3 regions of the Streptomyces sp. NBC_00080 genome follow, and region 3 is predicted to be linked to each of the others. Evidence: riboswitches for the same ligand, from Rfam matches in the RefSeq annotation. Region 3 holds a riboswitch; each other region holds the start of a gene.

The links. Region 3 has a riboswitch for cyclic di-AMP ahead of OHU34_RS22510 (M23 family metallopeptidase). Riboswitches for the same ligand answer to the same signal wherever they lie in the genome.
Region 1: another riboswitch for cyclic di-AMP. It lies ahead of OHU34_RS24900 (transglycosylase family protein); the one in region 3 lies ahead of OHU34_RS22510 (M23 family metallopeptidase).
Region 2: another riboswitch for cyclic di-AMP. It lies ahead of OHU34_RS07545 (peptidoglycan DD-metalloendopeptidase family protein); the one in region 3 lies ahead of OHU34_RS22510 (M23 family metallopeptidase).

The regions. Positions count from the first base shown of each region.
Region 1 is NZ_CP108235.1:5,547,871-5,552,824, reverse strand. It holds gene eno (phosphopyruvate hydratase) at 1-997, opposite strand, end outside; gene OHU34_RS24900 (transglycosylase family protein) at 1,340-2,050, opposite strand; cyclic di-AMP (ydaO/yuaA leader) riboswitch at 2,054-2,240, opposite strand; gene OHU34_RS24895 (transglycosylase family protein) at 2,446-3,462, opposite strand; gene OHU34_RS24890 (cytochrome P450) at 3,668-4,954, opposite strand, start outside.
Region 2 is NZ_CP108235.1:1,687,134-1,692,087, reverse strand. It holds gene OHU34_RS07555 (tyrosine-protein phosphatase) at 1-410, opposite strand, end outside; gene OHU34_RS07550 (alpha-galactosidase) at 632-2,707, shown strand; cyclic di-AMP (ydaO/yuaA leader) riboswitch at 3,012-3,171, shown strand; gene OHU34_RS07545 (peptidoglycan DD-metalloendopeptidase family protein) at 3,176-4,147, shown strand; partial or broken gene OHU34_RS07540 (DUF6250 domain-containing protein) at 4,293-4,613, shown strand; gene OHU34_RS07535 (SGNH/GDSL hydrolase family protein) at 4,740-4,954, shown strand, end outside.
Region 3 is NZ_CP108235.1:5,011,606-5,016,559, forward strand. It holds gene OHU34_RS22495 (MarR family winged helix-turn-helix transcriptional regulator) at 1-55, opposite strand, end outside; gene OHU34_RS22500 (dihydrofolate reductase family protein) at 124-1,251, shown strand; tRNA gene OHU34_RS22505 (tRNA-Met) at 1,323-1,396, shown strand; cyclic di-AMP (ydaO/yuaA leader) riboswitch at 1,745-1,913, shown strand; gene OHU34_RS22510 (M23 family metallopeptidase) at 1,921-2,946, shown strand; gene OHU34_RS22515 (aldo/keto reductase) at 3,137-4,081, shown strand; gene OHU34_RS22520 (PrsW family intramembrane metalloprotease) at 4,137-4,954, opposite strand, start outside.

The DNA of each region.
Region 1 (4,954 bases), 540 kb from region 3:
CGTTGGCGGAGCCCTCCTCGATGCCGCGGGCCAGACGCTCGGGGTTGGTGACGAAGAGGTCGTCGCCGACGATCTGGACCTTGTCGCCCAGCTTGTCGGTGATGACCTTCCAGCCGGCCCAGTCGTCCTCGTACAGCGGGTCCTCGATGGAGACGAGCGGGTACGCGGAGACGAGCTCCTCGTAGTACTCGGTCATCTCGGCGGCCGAGCGGGACTTGCCCTCGAACTCGTACTTGCCGTCCTTGTAGAACTCGGACGCGGCGACGTCGAGCGCGAGCGCGATCTGCTCGCCGGGGACGTAACCGGCCTGCTTGATGGCCTCGATGATGAGGTCGAGCGCGGCGCGGTTGGACTCCAGGTTCGGGGCGAAGCCGCCCTCGTCGCCGAGGCCGGTGGACAGGCCCTTGGTCTTCAGCACCTTCTTGAGGGTGTGGTAGACCTCGGCACCCCAGCGCAGGGCCTCGGAGAAGGACTCCGCGCCGATCGGGGCGATCATGAACTCCTGGATGTCCACGTTGGAGTCGGCGTGCGAGCCGCCGTTCAGGATGTTCATCATCGGCACCGGCAGCAGGTGCGCGTTGGGGCCGCCCAGGTAGCGGAACAGCGGCAGGTCGCTGGCCTCGGAGGCGGCGTGCGCGACGGCGAGCGAGACGCCGAGGATGGCGTTGGCGCCGAGCGAGCCCTTGTTGTCGGTGGCGTCCAGGTCGAACATGGCCTGGTCGATCAGGCGCTGCTCGGTGGCGTCGTAGCCGACGAGCTCCGGGCCGATCTGCTCGATGACGGCGAGGACGGCCTTCTCGACACCCTTGCCGAGATAGCGGTTGGGGTCACCGTCGCGGAGCTCGATGGCCTCGAAGGCACCGGTGGAGGCGCCGGACGGAACGGCGGCACGACCCGTGCTGCCGTCGTCGAGGCCGACCTCGACCTCGACCGTGGGGTTGCCTCGGGAGTCCAGGATTTCCCGGGCTACGACGACGTCGATGGACGGCACGAGCATCTCCTTCTTGGGATGTGACGCTGGTTGTGCGGGGCCCGGGGGCCTTGATGAGCCCTTGCTGAGCCTTGCGACTAGAGCCTAACCGCCCCGGGACCGTCGGCAGTCGACCGACCGTCCCGTGGACAGACAGACGGTACCTATTGTTTCCGCCCGGAACAAAGGGGGTGGCCGAGAAAAGCCGACAGGAAGTGACGAACGGGCAAAGAGAAACCCCGCTCCGGTGCGTACGGGGGAACACGCACCGGAGCGGGGGGCCCGTGGGGACGGGGGGTGACCCTCACGAGGTCTTCAGTGTGCCGACCTCGCATATGAGGGCGCTGTGGCTTCTCTGGGGGCCAGGTGTCACTTCAGGTGGAGCTGCTGGCCCGGGTAGATCAGGTCGGCGTCGGTGACGATGTCCTTGTTCAGCTCGAACAGCTTCGCCCAGCCGCCCTTGACCTTGTGCTTCTCGGCGATGGAGCTGAGGGTGTCGCCCTTGACGACCTTGTACTCGCCGTCACCCTTCTTGACCTTCTTGCCGGTCGGGGTGGTGACCGTCTTGGAGGCGGCCGGGCGGTCGGTCGAGCGGGAGGCGCTCTGCTCCTCGGTCGAGCGGCTGCTGGTGCTGCCGCTGTTCGACGAGCCGGAGGAGCTGGACGAGCCGGAGGAGCTGGACGAGCCGGCGCTCGAGCCGTTGTAGGCGGCGCCGGACAGGCCGGTGCCGCAGACCGGCCAGGCACCCTTGCCCTGACCCGCGAGGACCTTCTCGCCGATGGCTATCTGCTGGGACTTGGAGGCCTGGTCGGCGGTGGAGGCGTAGGCGGTGCCGCCGTACGCGGCCCAGGTGGACGCCGAGAACTGCAGACCGCCGTAGTAGCCGTTGCCGGTGTTGATGGACCAGTTGCCGCCGGCCTCGCACTGGGCGACCGCGTCCCACTCGGAGGCGGTGGCGGCGGAGGCGTTGCCGGCCGCCAGCAGCGGGGCGGCGATGGCGACGCCGGTGACGCCGGCGAGCGTGGCGACGCGGGTCGCCTTGGAGGGACGGCGGTGCTTGCCCTTGGCGGAAAACAGCATGGTGGATCCCCTCACCGACGCCTGCGAGGTGAGCTGTCGGGTTCGGGCCGTGTGAGTTGCCCGGCCACCTCCTCGCCCGTCGGAGCGCTGCTCCGTGGGAGGTGTGGCTTCACCCCTAGCCGTTCCGGTCAACCGACCGGTCCGGCACTTACCTTGGGTCCCCCGCTCCTGCCTACGGCGCTTGACGCGACGACTGTTCCCGGGTCGTCGCTGGCAGGATTCGGCGTTGCGACGGCCGGGGCTCGGGTTGCCGAGCGGCCTCGACCGTAGACACGCGATCGGTGGAATTTCAAAGACGATCAGGGCTTCTGAGACTCATCCCACACTTTCACCAAACCGGACATTCGGCGCGAAGCGTGACGCGAACTCCCGCTGTTTTTCTTGGGCTTTGCGCCCTATTCCACCCCTGTGTCGAGGGTCTGACCGGCGGCGATGGCGCTCGGGTCAACACCGATGAGGTCCCTGTTCTCGGCGTAGAGGGCACGCCATCCGCCGTCGATGCCAAGGGAGTCGGCGATGGATTCGAGGGAGTCGCCCTCCTGGACGACGTAGGTGGCCGCGGCATGCCGGCCCGCGGACGCGGCGGTGGTGCCGTCCACGCCGGCGTCGGTCGCGCTCCTGGTCGCGGCCTCGTCGGCGGTGGCGCCGCGATGCTTGCCCGAGCCGAGGGAGCCGGTGTCGACCAGGCTCCAAGAACCTTCATCCTGGACGTATTTGTCCGACTCGTCCGCACCCGGGGTCGCCGTGGGTGAGCCGGCGCCCGTCGAGCCGTCGCCCCGGCCACCGGAACCGCCGGACGTGCCGGAACCGTCCGTGGTGGCGGAGGAAGAGGACGAAGGGGATGAAGCGGACGCCGAAGGCGAACTGGAGGAATCGGCGGACGAGTCGGACGATCCGGCCGAGGAGTCCTCGTCGGTCGTGGAGCCCGAGGAGCCGGACAACCCCCGGGACAGGTCGGACAATCCGGAAGAACCAGATGAGTCGGACGAGCCGGAGGAGTCGTCCGCCACGCCGGTGTCCACGTTCAGCGCGCCGTTCTCCTGGGTGAGCCCGGAGGTCAGCCCGCAGGTGCCCCACGCGCCGATCCCCTCGGCCGCGAGCACCTTCTGCGCGACGGCGATCTGCTGGCTGCGGCTGGCCAGGTCGGGACTGGTCGCGTAGTCGAGGCCACCGTGCGCCTCCCAGTCCTTCTGGGTGAGGCTCAGGCCGCCGTACTCGCCGCCACCCTCGTCGGCGCTCCACGAGCCGCCGGTCTCGCACTGCGCCACCTTGTCCCACACCGTGCCGTCCGCCGCACTCGCGCCGGAGGCGGCGAGCAGCGGGATGGCGATGGCGGAGCCCGTCACTCCGGCCGCGACAAGGAGAGCCGGGGCCTGGCGGGGGCGACGGTGACGACCGTTCCCGGAGAGCATGCGAGGGGCCTTTCTCTGGACAGCACTGACCGGCGCGGCGGGTGAAACCGTTGCGTCGCGCTGACGAGAGAACGTATCGGCAGACGATCACTTGTCACAAGTTAATGCCGCGCAGATCACGTGAAGATCACAGACTTGAGTGTTGGTCACCTTTGCTCCGCCGAACGGTCACACTCCGGCTGACATCCGGTCAGGTACGGATCACTCATGAGCCGGAACGCACCGGAGTGAACTCGACCGGCAAAGTCCGCAGCCCGCGCATGATGAGCCCGCCGCGCCACCTCAACTCGGCCGGATCCACGGCCAGTCGGAGATCGGGCAGCCGGGTGAGCAGGGTCGCCAGCGCGGCCTGGCCCTCCAGCCGGGCCAGCGGGGCTCCCAGGCAGTAGTGGATGCCGTGGCCGTAGCCCAGGTGCTGGTTGTCACGGCGGGACAGATCGAGGGTGTCGGGGTCCGAGAAGCGCGCCGGATCACGGTCGGCGGCCGCCAGCACCACGAGCACGGGGTCGCCCGGCGCGATGTCCTGGCCGCCGATGCGCAGCGGCTCGGTCGCGAACCGCCAGGTGGCGAGTTCCACGGGGCCGTCGTAGCGCAGGAGTTCCTCGACGCCCGTTTCGAGCAGACCGCGGTCGCCTTCGTCCTCGGTGAGCGACCGCTGGAGGCGTGCGCGCTGCTCGGGATGGGTGAGGAGGGCGTAGGTGCCGTTGCCGATGAGGTTGACGGTCGTCTCGAAGCCCGCGAACAGCAGGATGAAGGCCATGGCGGCGGCCTCGTTCTCGGTGAGGTGCTCGCCGTGGTCCGAGGCACGGATCAGACCCGAGATGAGGTCCTCGCCGGGAGCCGGGTCGGCGGGAAGCTCCGCGCGCTTGCGGTGGATGAGCTCCAGCAGATACCCGCGCATCTTCTTCACCGACCGCGCGACACCGCCCCGCGGGCCCCCGCCGTGCCGGATCATCATCCCCGCCCAGTCGCGGAAGTCGTCCTGGTCCTCACGGGGGACGCCCAGGAGGTCGCAGATCGCGTAGATGGGGAGCGGGAAGGCGAAGTCGTGGATGAGGTCGGCCCGCCCCTCGGCGGCGAACCGGTCGATGAGCTGGTCCGTCAGCTCCTGGACCCGGGGCGCGAACTCGGCGACCCGGCGCGGGGTGAAGGCCTTGCTGACGAGCCGTCGCAGCCGAGTGTGGTCCGGCGGGTCGATGTTGAGCAGATGCGTCATCAGCTCGGCCTTGCGCTCACCGGGGATGCCGGTCTTGCCCTTGGCGTGCGCCGGTTCGTCGTGGTGCGCCGGGTTCTTGGAGAGCCGCTGGTCGGCGAGGGCCTGTTTCGCGTCGGCGTACCGGGTGACCAGCCAGGCCTCGACCCCGCTGGGAAGAACGGTGCGGTGCACGGGCGCGTGCTCGCGCAGCCAGGCGTAGGCAGGGTAGGGGTCGGTCGCGAACTCCCAGGTGAACAGTTCGGGAGCGGTGCGGTCCGGGTTGTCTGTGTCGGGCTG
Region 2 (4,954 bases), 3.3 Mb from region 3:
GCCGTCCGCTCCTTGATGATCGAGCGGTAGGAGGCGATCATCCGGCCGGCGGCCTTGCCGTCACCGAGGATCCCGCGCAGCTGGTCGATCTCGCCGTCGCGGACCATCTTCCAGAACTCGGAGCCGTCCGCCGGGTCCGACAGGGGCAGGTTCACATTGCGCACGCCCGGGAGCTCGACGTCCGGGCCCTCCAGCTTCTGGTCCGCGGCATTGCGGAAGTCGAAGATCGTGTGCAGGCCCAGGCCGGAGAGGAACGCGGCGTCCTCGTCGGTCGCGTGCGCGAGATGGCCGCTGCGGAACAGCACGCCGTGCCGCACCCGTCGGCCGTCGGCGGTCGGCAGACCGCCCACATCCCGGAAGTTGCGGACACCGGCCAGTTCGGGCTCGGTCGACGGGATCTGCTGCGTCACGGGGCCTGCCTCCCTGTCGGTCGCGTCGGCGCGGCTCGTGTGGCCGACGGGACACCTCCACGACGATACGACATGGGTTCCCCGGGCAACGGGTTGTCCACAGGGCGGTACTCCGGACGTCTGACCAGGTGAAGAGTTGTCCGCCGAAAGTTGCCCGGCAGGCCGACCGCATTCGATGATGTTGGTGCTTGATCGCACCTGTTCGAATTAGTGGGGGTTTGATGCCCGAGATCGCCGACAACGGCCGTACCTGGCTCCTTTCGGGGCCGACGAGCAGCTACGCCCTCCACCTCACCGAGGCCGACGAGCTGGTCCACCTGCACTGGGGTCCGGGCATCGCACTCGGGGACGCCGAGGCGCTCGCCGCCCTCCCGCCGTCGGAGCGGGGGGCGTCCTTCGAGTCCCCGCTCGACGGCCGGGAGGAGTACCCGGTCGAGGGCGGCCCCCGCTTCGTCCGGCCCGCGCTGTCGGTGCGCACGGACGAGCGGCGCGGCACCGAGTGGTCCTACGAGGGCTTCGAGGCCGACGGCGACGGGCTGCGGCTGCGGTTCCGGGACGCCGGGCTGGCCGTCACCCTGCACTACCGGATGCGCGGCGACGTCGTCGAGCGCTGGACGACCCTGCGCAACGACGGTGAGGGGCCGCTGGAGCTGCTGCGCGCCGACTCCGCCACCTGGACCCTGCCGGAGCGCGACGACTGGCGGCTGTCGCAGCTGCACGGCCGCTGGGCCGCAGAGTCCCGGCTCACCCGGTCTCCGCTCACCTACGGCGAGCAGGTCATCGGCAGCCGTCGCGGCCACACCGGGCATCAGCACCTGCCCTGGGTCGCCCTGGACACCGACGCGACCGAGGAGCGCGGCGAGGTCTACGGCTGCGCCCTCGGCTGGTCGGGCACCTGGCGGATCGCCGTCGCCCAACTCCCGGACGCGCGCGTGCAGATCACCGGGGGTGTCGGGTACGACGACTCGGGGCTGCTGCGGCTGGCCGCGGGGGAGTCCTTCACCACCCCCGTCTTCGCCGGCCTGTGGAGCGACGCCGGCTTCGGCGGGGCGAGCCGCACCTGGCACGCCTACCAGCGCGCGTATGTCGTCCCGGACGCCGAACAGGACCGGCCGGTGCTGTTCAACTCCTGGGAGGCCACCTACTTCGACATCTCCGAGGAGCAACAGGGCGCGCTCGCCCGGCGGGCCGCCGCGATCGGCGTGGAGCTCTTCGTCGTCGACGACGGCTGGTTCGGGGCGCGCACCGGCGACCACGCCGGGCTCGGCGACTGGCGGCCCAACCCCGACCGCTTCCCGCACGGGCTGAAGCCCCTCGCCGACCAGGTGCACGACCTCGGCATGCAGTTCGGCATCTGGGTCGAGCCCGAGATGGTCAACCCGGACAGCGAGCTGTACCGGGCGCACCCCGACTGGGTGCAGTTCCAATCCGGACGAAGGCGGACGGAGTTCCGCAATCAGCTCGTGCTGAACCTCGCGCGCGAGGACGTCCAGGAGTACCTCTGGGAGCAGCTCCACGGGCTCCTCTCCAGCGCGCCCGTCGACTATGTGAAGTGGGACTTCAATCGCTGCTTCACCGACGCCGGCTGGCCGGACGAGCCCTACCCGCAGCGCCTCTGGGTCGATCACGTACGGGCCCTGTACGCGCTCCTGGACCGGTTGCGGGAGGCTCACCCCGGGGTCGCCTTCGAGTCCTGCTCCGGCGGCGGCGGGCGCATCGACCTCGGGATCATGAGCCGCACCGACCAGGTGTGGACCTCCGACAACACCGATCCGCTCGACCGGCTCGACATCCAGCACGGCTTCAGCCAGATCCACCCTGCCCGGGTCATGGCGGCCTGGGTCACCGACAGTCCCAACGCCCAGCTCAACGGTCGGGTCAGCTCGCTGCGCTTCCGTTTCGTCAGCGCCATGGCCGGCGTGCTCGGTGTCGGCGGGGACCTCTCGCAGTGGAGCGAGGAGGAGCTCGTCGAGGCGCGCCGATGGGTGGACCTCTACAAGGAGATCCGGCCGCTCGTGCAGCAGGGCGACCTCCATCGGCTGCGGCCCCCGGCGGGCGGCCTGAGCGCCGTCCAGTACGTGCGCGGTGACGAGAGTGTCGTCCTCGCCTGGCTCCAGGCGCAGCGGTTCGGCGAGCCCGTCCCGGCGCTGCGGCTGCGCGGACTCGACCCGACAGCATCGTACGAATGCCGTGAAACGGGCGAAGTCCACCGGGGGGCGGTGCTGCTTCATCACGGGCTGCGCACCGGACTGCGAGGCGACCTTGATGCGACGGTTATCCGGCTGCGTCGCATCTGAGGTTTCTGTCCGAATTGAAGCCTTAATTCCAACTCGCTCTGGAATAAAGGAACCTGGAGAGCTGTCACGTGAGCAGCGTCATATCCGTGACCGTACGTCGTCCGTCATGTTCACGTAATCCGCATGCTTTTCCAGGGTGCTTGGCGGTGAACGGGCCCCCTGTCTCACGGAGTGTGACCGGGGATTCGCACAGCGGATCAAGAGAAAGGCGTTAGCGGCGCAACCTCTGCTTGTCCCTGTGCGTCCTGGTCGCTTACGTTCCACACCAATCCGGACGGACGCCGAATCCTGCCACCGCCCGGAGTCCGCACACTCACCCGTATCTGGCAGGAGCGGGGGACCCACAGGCACAACCGCCTGTTCCGGTCTCCGGAACAGGCTTTGGGGTAAAGCCGCGCCTCGGCGCGGCCGGGCATCTCCAGTCCGCACCCGACAGCTCACCTCGCAGGCGCCGGAGAGGAATTCGCCATGCCCGCGAAGGGTAAGCACCGCCGTCCGAAGACCCAGCGCTTCACTCGTTCCATAGCCGTCGCCGGAACGGGCGGCGCCGCGCTCGCCCTCCCGCTCATAGGTGCCGCCGGCGCACACGCGGCCCCCGCGCAGTCCGTCGCGCAGTCGGCTTCCCAGGCCGTTCCGGAAAAGGCCGTGCAGTCCGTGCCGGTGGCGCAGAAGACGGCCACCGCCACGACGGCCACGTCCTACACCGTGCGCTCCGGTGACTATCTGTCGAAGATCGCCGACGAGCAGAACGTCAGCGGCGGCTGGCAGAAGCTGTACCAGGACAACCGTCAGGCCGTCGGCAGCGACCCGTCGCTGATCCACCCCGGGCTGAAGCTCTCGATCGGCAAGAAGGCCGCGAGCACCGGTTCGTCGTCCGGCTCGTCGTCCGGTTCCTCCTCGTCCGCCCCGTCGAAATCGAAGGCGTCCGGAACCAAGTCGTCGTCCTCTTCGTCCTCTTCCTCCTCGTCGTCCGGTTCGTCCTCCTCGAAGGCGGTCACCCAGGCCGCCGAGAGCGGTACCGGTTCCTCCAGCGGTTACGCGCTGCCGGTGGCGGGCGCCACCGTCGGCACCGCCTACCACACGGCCGGCAGCATGTGGTCCAGCGGCTACCACACCGGCACCGACTTCGTCGTCCCGACCGGCACCTCCCTCAAGGCCGTGGGTGCGGGCACCGTCGTCTCCGCGGGCTGGGGCGGCGCGTACGGCAACCAGGTCGTCATCAAGCTCGCCGACGGCTACTACGCCCAGTACGCCCACCTGTCCCAGCTCTCCGTCTCGGCCGGCCAGACCGTGACCGCGGGCCAGCAGGTCGGCCTCTCCGGTGCCACCGGCAACGTGACCGGCCCGCACCTGCACTTCGAGATCCGCACCACGCCGGACTACGGCTCCGACGTGGACCCGATCGCCTACCTCCGCTCGCACGGCGTCTCCGTCGGCTGACCTCCTCCGACTCCGACGACCTCCCGCCTGACAGCGGCCGAAGGCCGGACCCCGATCCCCGGGTCCGGCCTTCGGCACGTCCGGGGACGGCAGGGCCGGGCAGGCGGTGTCGGACTTTGCGCGTTCATGATCGTTCTATTGCGTTCAGTACGACCACCTGAAGACGTACTACGTCGGCTACGGCGCCAACACCAACACCAACACCACGACCCGGCTGCGCCGCTATGTCGGTGAGGCGGGGGTACGTCCGCTGATCCACGACTACACCGAGCCGCTGCTCGTCGCGAACGAGCCGAACCACGTCCGTATCGTCTCCGACGGTTCGGCCGTCCGCTGGTGGAACAACGGCCGGCTCGTCTTCGACCACACCGACCCGGAGCCCTGCACGGGCGGGCACTTCGCCTTCCGCACCACCTGGAGCCATTTCCGGATCAACGACTTCCGGGCGTGGTCCCTTATTCCCTGATTGGCGAAGTCTTTAAGGGTGTCTTATCTCACCGCCCGTCAACCCCTTCCTACGATCGCGTAGGTCACATTCGAAGGTGAATGATGAACTGCTGTGGCAGACGATTCGAAGAGTGACGACAGATCAGTGATCGGGTCGTACGTGGCGGTGGGGGACAGCTTCACCGAGGGCGTCGGCGACCCAGGTCCCGACGGGGCGTTCGTCGGCTGGGCGGACCGCTTCGCGGTCCTCCTCGCGGACCGGCGGCCCGAGGGCGACTTCAACTACACCAACCTCGCGGTCCGCGGGAAGCTGCTCGACCAGATCATGGAGGACCAACTCCCCAGGGCCGTGGAACTCGC
Region 3 (4,954 bases):
CAACGTACGCGCGCCAGGCGCGTTGCTCCTCGGGGGTGAGCCAGCGAGTAGTCATGCCCCCAGTGTAAGTTTGTTTCAAACTTGAACCAAGCCCTGCCCGTCATCCCAGGGAGAGCCGCGCCGATGCCGTACCCGTACGTCCTGCTGTCCGCCGCCGTCTCTCTCGACGGCTATCTGGACGACACCACGCCCGAGCGCCTGCTCCTTTCCGGCCGCGCCGACTTCGACCGCGTCGACGAGGTGCGGGCCTCCGTCGACGCCATCCTCATCGGCGCCGGCACGATCCGCGCCGACAACCCCCGGCTCCTCGTGAACTCCCCCGAGCGCCGCGCCGCCCGCGAGGCCGCCGGACTGCCGCCGTACCCCCTCAAGGTCACCGTCAGCGGCTCAGGGGACCTCGACCCGGCGGCGAACTTCTGGCACACGGGCGGCGAGAAGATCGTGTACACGACGGAGAAGGGCGCCGAGCGGGTCCACGCGCTGGGCCTTGCCGCGGACGCCGTCCCGCTCGGCCCCGAACTGGACTGGCGCCGCCTCCTCGAACACCTCCACGACGTGCGCGGCGTACGGCGGCTCATGGTCGAGGGCGGCGGAACGATCCATACCCAGCTGCTCCGGCAGGGCCTCGCCGACGAGCTCCAGCTCGTCCTCGCCCCGCTCTTCGTGGGCGACCCGGCCGCGCCCCGCCTGTTCGGACCGGGCGGCTACCAGGGCGGACGCCTGCGTCTGGTGGAGACCCGGCGCATCGAGGACGTCGTCCTGAACCGCTACGAGCCCACCGCCCCCGGTGCCGGACCGCTGCCCGCCGCGGCCGACCGGCACTGGCTGGCCCTCGCCTGCGCCCTCGCCGCCGACTGCCCGCCGTCGGGCACCGCCTTCAGCGTCGGCGCGGTGATCGTGGCCGCCGACGGCACGGAGCTGGCACGCGGGCACTCCCGCGAGGCCGGCGACCCGGTCGTGCACGCCGAGGAGGCCGCCCTCGCGAAGCTCGATCCCGCCGACCCCCGGCTGTCCACCGCCACCGTCTACAGCAGCCTCGAACCGTGCGCCCGGCGCTCCTCCCGCCCGGCCCCGTGCGCCCGCCTCATCCTCGACGCGGGGGTGCGCAGGGTGGTCACGGCCTGGCGCGAGCCGGACACCTTCGTCACCGAGGCGGACGGAACCGGCCTGCTGACGGCCCAGGGCGTCGACGTCCTCGTGCTCCCGGAGTACGAGGAGCGGGCGAAGGAGCCGAACCGGCACCTCCTCTGAGGCCGCTGGGGCCCCGCGGATCAACCGATGTGCTTTCCGTCCCGCTGATGGCGTACAGTTGTGTTCATCGCCGCGGGGTGGAGCAGCTCGGTAGCTCGCTGGGCTCATAACCCAGAGGTCGCAGGTTCAAATCCTGTCCCCGCTACTGATAAACCGAAGGCCGGAATCCGAAAGGGTTCCGGCCTTCGGTGCTTCGTCGACCACTTCGACTGCTTCGGCGACTCCGACGACTCCGCCCTCTTCCTCACTCTTGGTGACCGGACGACCGCCCTGCGCATAACGACTGGGTCACCATCAAAACTCCCGTGACTGACGAAGCGTTTCCGGGGCATGTCGAGGCGTGGTCAACTCGCCCGTTTTTCACCGCTGGTAGCCCAAAAGTCCAGGCCGGAAATGTTGTTGATCAAGAGGAACAGCTTGGAAACCCACCCCCGGGTCTATTAACGTTCGATAACGCAGCGCGGTCGTCCCAGCCGGCACCAGAGTCGGCTCCGTGCGGCACGTGCCGAATCCCGCAAGGGAACCGGGGAACCACCACCATGGGGTGAATCACGCGGAAGCCGTCGTGAACTCGCAGAGTCCACGACCGGTATACGCGCGTAGGAGACCTTCCCGCTCCGAACCCGTCAGCTAACCCGGTAGGCGACGGAAGGAAAGGAGTGCGCCCGCGTGGCGTCCAACCCGCCTGCCCCCGAGGCCCCGTACGCGCCCAGCCAGCGGCCCACCGAGACCTTCGGCTACGGCGACTACCGCACCGACGAGGGACCTTGGGAGGAGTGGAACCCCACCGCGGAGTCCACTCGCCCGGTACGCGGCAAGCACCGCGTCGCCAAGCAGCGCGGCGGCGGATTCGCCCGCAGCTCCACCGTTCTCGGTGTCGGCGTCATAGCCGCCGTCAGCGCGGGTGGCATGGCCAGCGCCAACACCGGCAAGGCCCCGGTCTCCATCTCGATGCCGGACCTGCCCAACGTCGGCTCGCTCATCTCCGACGACGACGAGCCCACCCCGGAAGCCGCGCCGGCCCTCGCCAGCTTCGGCTCGGAAGCCGCCGTGGACACCGAGGAGAGCACCGCCGACGCCGGCGAGGCGCTGCGCAGCCGGATCATGGCGCAGGCCGAGTCGCAGCAGTCGCAGGTCGAGGTCAAGGCTCTCGCCGCAGCCGCCAAGGCCGAGTCCGACGCCGCCGCCAAGGCCGAGAAGGAGGCGGAGGCCAAGGCCGCCGCCGCGAAGAAGAAGGCCGCCGAGGAAGCAGCCGCCAAGGCCGAGGCCGCGCGCCTGGCCGAGCTGGCCAAGCAGTACACGCTGCCGACCTCCTCGTACACCATCACCTCGACCTTCGGTCAGGCCGGTTCGCTCTGGTCCTCCGGCTACCACACGGGTCTCGACTTCGCCGCGCCGACGGGCACGCTCATCAAGGCCGTCCACAGCGGCACCATCACCGAGGCCGGCTGGGCCGGTTCCTACGGCTACCGCACCATCCTGACCCTGGACGACGGCACCGAGCTGTGGTTCTGCCACCAGTCGTCGATCAGCGTCAGTGTCGGCCAGAAGGTCGCCACCGGTGATGTGATCGGACGGGTGGGCGCGACCGGGAACGTCACCGGGGCCCACCTCCACCTCGAGGTCCACCCGGGCGGCAGCGCCGAAGGCATCGACCCGGCGGCCTGGCTGCGCGACAAGGGCCTCAACCCCTGAGTCGTCCCTCCCGAGCCCCGATCCGTCTCTCCATCCTGATCCTCCCGGCAGCCCCGACGCCCTCGGCGTCGGGGCTGCCGGTCTGTGCCTGTCACAGCCGCGGTCACAGGTGCCGGTCATACGTGCTGTTCACATGTTCTTCGCGTCACGCCCGGAATGGGCGGGCCGTCGGCGCCCGTTGACACGAAGCATGACTTCTCTTCGCAAGCTCGGCTCCTCCGACCTCGACGTCTTCCCGCTCTCCCTCGGCGGCAACGTCTTCGGCTGGACCGCCGACGAGACGGCCTCCTTCGCCGTACTCGACGCCTACGCGGCCGCGGGCGGCAACTTCGTCGACACCGCCGACTCCTACTCGGCGTGGATCGACGGCAACAGCGGCGGTGAGTCCGAGACCATCATCGGCAGGTGGGTACAGGCCCGGGGCAACCGCGACGACGTCGTGATCGCCACCAAGGTGAGCCAGCACCCCGAGTTCCCCGGCCTGTCCGCCGACAACATCAAGGCCGCCGCCGAGGCCTCGCTCCGCCGTCTGGGCACCGACCACATCGACCTCTACTACACGCACTTCGACAAGCCCGAGGTGCCCGTCGAGGAGATCGTCGGCGCGCTCGACGAGCTGGTGCGGGCGGGCAAGGTGCGGCACATCGCCGCCTCCAACATCACGCCCGAGCGTCTCCAGGAGTCCCTGGAGTTCTCCGACCGTGAGGGCCTGGCCCGCTACGTCGCCCTCCAGCCCCACTACAACCTGGTCTCCCGCGACACCTACGAGGGCGGACTGCAGGACCTCGCCGCCCGCTTCGGCCTCGCCGCCGTCCCGTACTTCGCCCTGGCCGCCGGTTTCCTCACCGGCAAGTACCGGCCCGGTACGACCGTGCAGAGCGCCCGCGCGGCCGGCGCCGCCAAGCACCTCGACACGGAGCGGGGCCGCAACGTCCTCACCGCCCTGGACGAGATCGCCCAGGCCCACGACACCGCCATCCCCACGGTCGCCCTGGCGTGGCTCGCCGCGCAGCCGACGGTGGCCGCGCCGATCGCCTCCGCGCGGACGGTCGAGCAGCTGCCGGCGCTGCTGGGGGTGGCGCAGCTGGAACTGACGGCGGAGGAGATCACCCGGCTGACCCGCGCCTCGGCCTGACGACCCGAACCGGGTCTCGACCCGACCTGCGCCGGTCCGAGCTGCCCAGCCCGGCCTACCGTTGCGAGTGGGGAGCGGGATACGGTCCCGCCGGATACCCCGGTCCGGGTCCGTGCGTGGGGCCGGGTCCGGGCCCGGGGACGTGTGCCGCGGGGTACCCGTAGCCGTATCCGTACCCGTACGACGGCGCCGCCGGACTGCCGTACGACGGCGCCGCCGGACTGCCGTACACCGGCGCCGCCGGACTGCCGTACACCGGCGCCGTCGGATGGCCGAATCCGGCGCTGTACCCCTGGCCGTGGGCCGGACCCCGGCCGTACCCGTACACCCCGGGGACCGGCCAGGGCGGCGCGGCCACCCGTACCGGCGGGGCCGTCATCCGGGCCGCGTGGTCCAGCGCGGGCCGGGCGACGTCCGTCCGCCGCCACAGTTCGTTGAGCAACTCCCGCTCGCGGACGAGGAAGTCGGCGCCGGCCCGCCCCCGTCGGCCGCGGTGCCGCAGGAACGCGAGGGACGTCGCGTACGCCTCGTACCGCGCGACCTCCCGCGCGGCCGGCTTGCCGAGGTACCGGCCGGCGTACTCCCGGGCCAGTCGCCGTGCCCGCATCGAGCCGAGCGCGTACGGCTCGGCCGGGGTGAGCCAGCCGGCGGCCGCGTAGGCGGGCAGTTCCTCGCGTACGGTGCGCAGCTCGCGTTGCCGCGTCCACACCACCAGCCAGGTCAGCAGCCCGAACGCGGGCACCATGATCGCCGCGTACACCGCGAAGAACCCGAACTCGCCGAACGACGAGGAGCCGTTCCACAGGGCGTGCATGCCCATCGCGAGGAGCAGTCCGGCCGTCGGGACCAGCACGCGCCGCAGGTGCTGGCGGT